Regions from separate parts of the Burkholderia sp. BCC0044 genome, predicted to be linked through region 1. Evidence: riboswitches for the same ligand, from Rfam matches in the RefSeq annotation. Region 1 holds a riboswitch; the other holds the start of a gene.
What was found. A riboswitch is a leader RNA that binds a small molecule or an ion and turns the genes downstream of it on or off. The one in region 1 is predicted to bind cobalamin.

Region 1 (3,257 bases):
GCGCGGCCGCACGGTCGCCGTCGCGCTCCCAGCCCCAGCCACCGAGATACGGAAAGCGGTTGAGCAGCACCGTGTCGAACACGGTCGCGCTGAACGCATCGTGCAATTGCTGCGGCATCAGTGCGCGGCGCTGCGCGAGTCGTTCGGGGCGCCACGCGGCAAGCGGCCGGCCGTCGATCTCGACGTGTCCGCCGGCGGGCGGCTGCAATCCGGCGAGCGTGGCGAGCAGCGTCGTCTTGCCCGCGCCGTTCGGCCCGGCGACGCACCAGATCTCGCCGGGGCGGAACGCCTGCGTGAAGCAGTCGAGCAGCGTGCGCGCGCCGGCTTTCAGCGTCAGGTCGACGGCCGTGTAGTACATGTCGCCGGCAGCGGCGTTCAGTGCGGGGCCCGTCATCGCATCGGTCTCCTCAGCAACATCCACAGGAACACCGGCACGCCGATCAACGCGGTCATCACGCCGACCGGCAATTGCGCGGGCGCGATCGCGGTGCGCGCGAGGAGGTCGGCCGCCATCACGCCGCCGCCGCCCGCGAGCATCGCGGCCGGCAGCAGCATCCGCTGGTCGTTGCCGAACGCGAGCCGCAATGCATGCGGCACGACGAGCCCGACGAAGCCGATCGTGCCGGCCGTCGTCACCGCGGCCGCGGCGGCCAGCGACGCGACGAGATAGATCCGCACGCGCAGCCGCGCGACCGGCACGCCGAGCGCGAGCGCGGTCGCATCGCCGCGCAGCAGCACGTTCAGTTGCGGCGCGGCCGGCAGCGCGACGCCTGCGCTCAGCAGCAGCGCGCCCCACGCGAACCACGGCGCCGTCGCGCCACTCAGGTCGCCCGTCAGCCAGAAGATGATGCCGCGCAGCCGCGCGTCGGGCGCGAGCGACAGCAACAGCGTGACGAGCGCGCCCCACCCCGCCGCGATCACGACGCCCGTGAGCAGCAGCCGCGGCGACGCGTCGCGCGATTCGCCGCGCCACAGCTCGCGCCTCGCGAGCCCCAGCACGAGCGCGACCGATACGAGCGAACCGGCGAACGCGGATGCGTCGACGAGCCACCATGCGCCCCCTGCGATCATCGCGACGAGCGCGAAGCCGGCCGCGCCGCCGGACACGCCCAGCACGTACGGCTCCGCGAGCGGATTGCGCAGCAGCACCTGCAACAACGCGCCCGCCAGCGCGAGCAGCGCGCCGCACGCGAAGCCCGCGAGCGCGCGCGGCAGGCGCAGCGTGCGCACGATATCGGCGAACAGGGTATCGCCGCCGTGCGGCACGAGCGACGCGAGCGCTTGCCATGGCGACATCGGCACGCTGCCGATCGACAGCGACGCGACGAACAGCAGCGCGACCACGGCGGCCAGCGCGGCCCAGATGACGGCGGCGCGCGCGGCGCTCATGCCGCGCACGGCCGCGCGCACGACGCGCGGCGCATCCGCTTGCGGCAGCCGGCCGGGCGCGACAGGGGCGCGTGGCGGACGATTGGGGTCGGCATCGAAGGACGTTCCGTGAAACATTGCGCGCCCCGCTTCCCCGCAGGCCGCGCGTCATGGAGCCCGTGCGGGCTCCCCGTCTCGGCCGGTATCCGGGCTGGCGGCGGACCGGCTCGCCTTCCCGCGCGATGACGCGCAGTGGCCCGCGCCCGCGAGCGACCTGCACGCGAAACGCGCCCGAGCCGGCCTGCGTCACGCGACGCGGCCGCTTACCGTTGCGGGGGCAGCGCAGGTTGGCGCGCTCGTGGAGCCCACACCCTGCTTCCCGTTTAACCGCGCGTCCTGCGCGCGAGCACCGAGGCGGCGCCAGTTTAGGAGCCGGTCGCGCGAGCGTCAAGGAAGCATCCGGACCCGCGCGGGACGCGCCGATTCGCGGCAAGAAGCAGGGGTGTTACGACTGGAAACGTTACAGATGTCGGATTGCGCGGTATTCCGCGCTAAAATGCTGGGTCTTTAGAGGACGCAGCAAATGCTCAACGAACTCGAAACCCTGTCTCAAAATATTGGCCGTCTGATTTCGCTGAACAAGCGCTATCACTCGGAACGGCTCGCGCTCGAGGAGCAGGTCGCGCAATTGCGCGCGGAAGCGGACACGGTCCGCGCGGAACTCGCGCAGCTGCGCGACGAACGCAATGCGCTCGCGGCCGAGCGCGACACGCTGTCGGCGAAGATCGACGACGCCCAGGTGAAACTGAACGCGATTCTCGAAAAGCTGCCGCGCTCGAAGGGCGCGGAGCAAGCCGACAACCAGCTCGACCTGCTCGATGCGCAGGCGCGCACGGATGGCGATGACGCGGCCAGCCACGGAGAACATGCATGAGCACCAAGCAGATCGAAGTCTCGATTCTCGGTCAGGCCTATCGGCTCGCCTGTTCGGCCGAGACCGAAGCGGCGCTGCTCGAAGCGGTCGCGCGCGTCGACGCCGAAATGTCGAAAATCCGCTCGAACAGCTCGGTGCGCGGCACCGATCGCATCGCGGTGATGGCGGCGCTGTCGCTTGCATCGGAATTGCTGCGACTGCAAACGAGCGTGCGGCACGGTGAAGCATTTCCGGCGGAGGAAATCCGTCGTACAATGCATCAGATGAACGAACAGCTCGGCGCGGTGCTCGCACAGCACGAGACGCAGTAACGGTTGAAACGATGCGTCGATTCCGCTTGATCTCGACGGTCAACGGTGGTCAAATTGGCGCATCGAAACACAGTTCAGTCAGCTTCCCTGCCTGGTTCGCCAAGGTCATATATTCCTTGAACCAATGCCATGTGCACGGTTGCGGAAATTTGTAGCACGGGCGCGCGCGTCACTCTGTCTGATGTACCCGAAGTGCTGCTAACTGCGACCAATTCTGAACCTCAGGTTCAGGATGCCGGCCTAGCGGCCAAGGCGGGGGCCTATCCAACGGCATCGGGTAACGCCCGATGCCGTTTCCTTTTGTAGCGGCCTTTTTCTGCGTCGATCACGACCATGCAATACTGGCTGATGAAGTCCGAACCGGACGAAGCAAGCATCGACGATCTCGCCAACGCACCGCAGCGCTCGCTGCCGTGGACCGGCGTGCGCAACTATCAGGCGCGCAATTTCATGCGCGACACGATGAAGATCGGCGACGGCGTACTGTTCTATCACTCGAGTTGCCCCGAGCCGGGCATCGCGGGGCTCGCCGAAGTATCGTCCACGCCCTACCCCGATCCCACGCAGTTCGATCCGAAAAGCCCCTATTACGACCCGAAATCGACGCAGGAAGCGCCACGCTGGCTGCTCGTCGACGTGCGCTT
Region 2 (3,257 bases), on a different contig from region 1:
GCGCCGGCGTCGATCATGTCGAGCAGGTGGAACAGCGCGGTCGGCGCATTGCCGATCACGACGACGCTGCCCGCGAGATGCGGACGCCACAGTTCGAGCGCGGCGGCCGAACGCGTGTTGCCGAGACGTTGGGCGAGGTCGGGCACCTCCGGCTCGCCGAGCGTGCAGATCACGCGATTGGCCGCGGGCAGCCGCGCGCGCGTGATGCCTTCGGCGACCATCCTCGCGTCGCACAGGATCGGCGCGCCGGCCGCGAGCGCCGTGCGGCCGGCCGTGCCGGCGCCGGCCGAGAAGCGCAGGTCGTACGCGACGTCGACCATCCCGCTCGCGTGAATCACGCGCACCGCGAGTTTCTCGAGATCGGGCGGCACCTGCGACAGGTCGGCCTCGGCGCGGATCGTCGCGAACGACTGGCGGTAGATTTCCTGCCCGTCGCGAATATAGTCAAGCATCGGTGGTGTCCTGGCTGTGCCGCGCGTCCATGAGTCGGACCGCGGCCTGGTCAATCGTCAGATGGCGCGCGAGCGGGGCGCCGAGGCCCGCGGCTGCGTCGCGCCGGTAAAGGTCGTAATGTCCGGGCGCCACCGCGACGAGCGTATAAAGGTCGTAATGTCCGGGCGCCACCGCGACGAGCGTATGCGCGGCGGGGTGCGACAGCGCGCAGTGGCGCTCGCAACCGGTCAGATGCACGTCGAGCGGACGGCCAAGTCGCGCGGCGAGCGCGCGCGCGTCGTGTTTCGTGTCGGCGTGCGCTTTCGCGCAGCCCGCGCTGCCGGTGCAGGCGACGAGCGTCGCCAGCGGGTCGGACGCTGCGCACACGAGGCCGATCGACGCGAGGGCTTCGTATGTCGCAGCCGCACGTTCGTTCGGCACGCCGTGCATGAACACGCCTTGCCACGGCGTCATCGACAGCGTGCCGTCGCCGTCGGCTTCGGCCAGCGCGGCGAGCCGTTCCAGTTGCGCCGCGTCGAGCCGCCCGAGCGCGAACTGCGCGCCGACGCTGCAACGCGCCGCATCGCGCGACGGGTGCGCGCCGAAACGTAACGCAGGGTCGGCACGCGTGCGCCGCCAGCCGGCGAGCGCCGGATCGGCCGCGAGCGGGAAGGGCAGATAGTGTTGCGCGCGGTGGAACAGCGTGCGTTCGTCGCACGTCGCCAGCAATGCGCGCATCCGCGTGACGTCGGCCGGCGCGAGATCGAGGAACGCGAGCAGCAGCGCGCGAACCAGCGCGACGCCCTGATCGATCGACACGTCGACCGACGCGGGCCGGTCGCCGTGCGCAACCGGCGGACAGCCGGCCAGCCCCGCCGCGAGACGTACCGCGCCGTCGCCGCGACGCCACGCGGCGAGCCAGATGTCGTGCGGATGATCGAGCGCGGCGACGGTTTCGCCACCGTCGAGCTGGATCGAGCATTTCGGCGACAGTTCGCCGCGACGCGGCTCGCTCGCCAGCATGTCGAGCAGCGGCCCGGCGAGCGCGTGGCTATCGACGAGCGCGGCGGGGTCGTGCCCGGCGAGCGGGCTCAGCATCAGGTTGCGCACGTCGTCGCTCGCCGCGAGCGCGGCCGCATCGAAGGCGGCATTGTCGGCGCTTGCGCGCGGGCCGAGCCCCGCATCGAGCAACGCATGCGCGAGCGCATCGGCCGCGCCGTCGCGAATGCCGCGCAGCTGGAGATTCGCGCGATTGGTCGCATCGATCGCGCCGGAGCCGTACCGGCGCGCGGCAGCGGCGATCGCGTGCGCCTGCCGTGCGTCGAGCCGGCCGCCCGGCAGCTTGATCCGGCACAGCCCGCCGTCGGCGGCCGCGACCACGCGCACAAGCCCCGGGCAGGCCGACGGGCGCACGACGGGCGATGCAGGAATCGAATCGGGGGCGGAATTCAACGGGATACCGGAACAGGGTGTGGCGCCGCGGCCAACGCATCGGTACACCCCGCCCGACGCCGACTGGCACGCACGCACTTTCTGGCCGGCAGGTCTCCTGGCTGACAGGTCGGCGCCGTCTCCCGGCCTTCCCGGTGAAACCAGTGGCATGAGGAGGAGATCGGCTCGCTGTCTACAGTTGCGGGGGCAGCCACAGCGGCGCGCGGCGCGCCCTGTGTTCCCTCTTCGGCCCCGAAGGGCACCGGCGAACGAACGGCCGTAGGATACCCGATTTCGGCCGCGATTCGCGACCGGCTGGCCGTTCGCGGCGGGCGAAGCGGGCAATGGCCGGGCGCGGGCGGGCCGGCAGATGAAACGCCGGGTCGAACACGGTACCATGCCGTTTTTTGCAATGCGGACGGCTGCACCGGCGCTTTCGCGGCCGCGCGGCGACACGATGAAATCGAACGATGGGGAAGGGTGCATGACGGCGTGGCTGACGGTAGTGGGCATCGGCGACGACGGTTACGCGGGGCTCGGACGCCACGCGCGGCGCGCGCTGCTCGACGCGACGCACGTGGTCGGCGCGAAACGGCATCTCGACATGCTGCCCGCGCGGCTGCGGGCCGCGCGCGAAGCATGGCCGTCGCCGTTCGACCTGTCGGGGCTGCTCGCGCGCCGCGGCGCGCCCGTATGCGTGCTCGCGAGCGGCGACCCGATGCTGTTCGGCGTCGGCGCGACGCTCGCCCGCGCGCTTTCTCCCGACGAATGGCGCGTGCTGCCCGCGCCGTCGTCGCTGTCGCTCGCGGCCGCACGCCTGGGCTGGGCGCTGCAGGACGTCGGCGCCGTCTCGCTCGTCGGGCGTCCGCTCGCGACGCTGGCGCGCCACCTGCTGCCGGGCCGGCGCCTGTTCGTGCTGAGCGCCGACGGCCGCACGCCGGCCGCGGTCGCGGCCGAACTCGCCGCCCGCGGCTTCGGGCCGACGCGCATCAGCGTGTTCGAACATCTGGGCGGCCCGCTCGAGCGGCGGATCGACGGCCTCGCGCAGGACTGGAACGTCGACGAAACGGCCGCACTCAATCTCGTCGCACTCGACTGCCGGGCGGGCCCCGACGCGCCGCGCCGCGCGCTCACGCCCGGCCTGCCCGACGACGCGTACCGCCACGACGGCCAGCTCACCAAGCGCGACCTGCGCGCGATGACGCTCGGGCGCCTCGCGCCCGCGGCCGGCGAACTGCTGTGGGACGTCGGCGCCGGCAGCGGCTCGATCGGCGTCGAATGGATGCGCGCGCATCCATCCTGCCAGGCGATCGCGATCGAAGCGCATGCGGAACGGCTGCGCTTCATCGAACACAACCGCGATACGCTCGGCGTGCCGGGCCTGCAGCTCGTCG

Region 2: another riboswitch for cobalamin. It lies ahead of cobG (precorrin-3B synthase); the one in region 1 lies ahead of HWX14_RS31390 (iron ABC transporter permease).

The regions. Positions count from the first base shown of each region.
Region 1 is NZ_CADFDO010000006.1:245,435-248,691, forward strand. Features, by position in the region: gene HWX14_RS31385 (ABC transporter ATP-binding protein) at 1-394, opposite strand, end outside; gene HWX14_RS31390 (iron ABC transporter permease) at 391-1,506, opposite strand; cobalamin riboswitch at 1,548-1,797, opposite strand; gene HWX14_RS31395 (hypothetical protein) at 1,952-2,302, shown strand; gene HWX14_RS31400 (cell division protein ZapA) at 2,299-2,613, shown strand; RNA gene ssrS (6S RNA) at 2,695-2,876, shown strand; gene HWX14_RS31410 (EVE domain-containing protein) at 2,947-3,257, shown strand, end outside.
Region 2 is NZ_CADFDO010000001.1:620,635-623,891, reverse strand. Features, by position in the region: gene HWX14_RS02840 (precorrin-8X methylmutase) at 1-452, opposite strand, end outside; gene cobG (precorrin-3B synthase) at 445-1,845, opposite strand; cobalamin riboswitch at 1,954-2,145, opposite strand; gene cbiE (precorrin-6y C5,15-methyltransferase (decarboxylating) subunit CbiE) at 2,348-3,257, shown strand, end outside.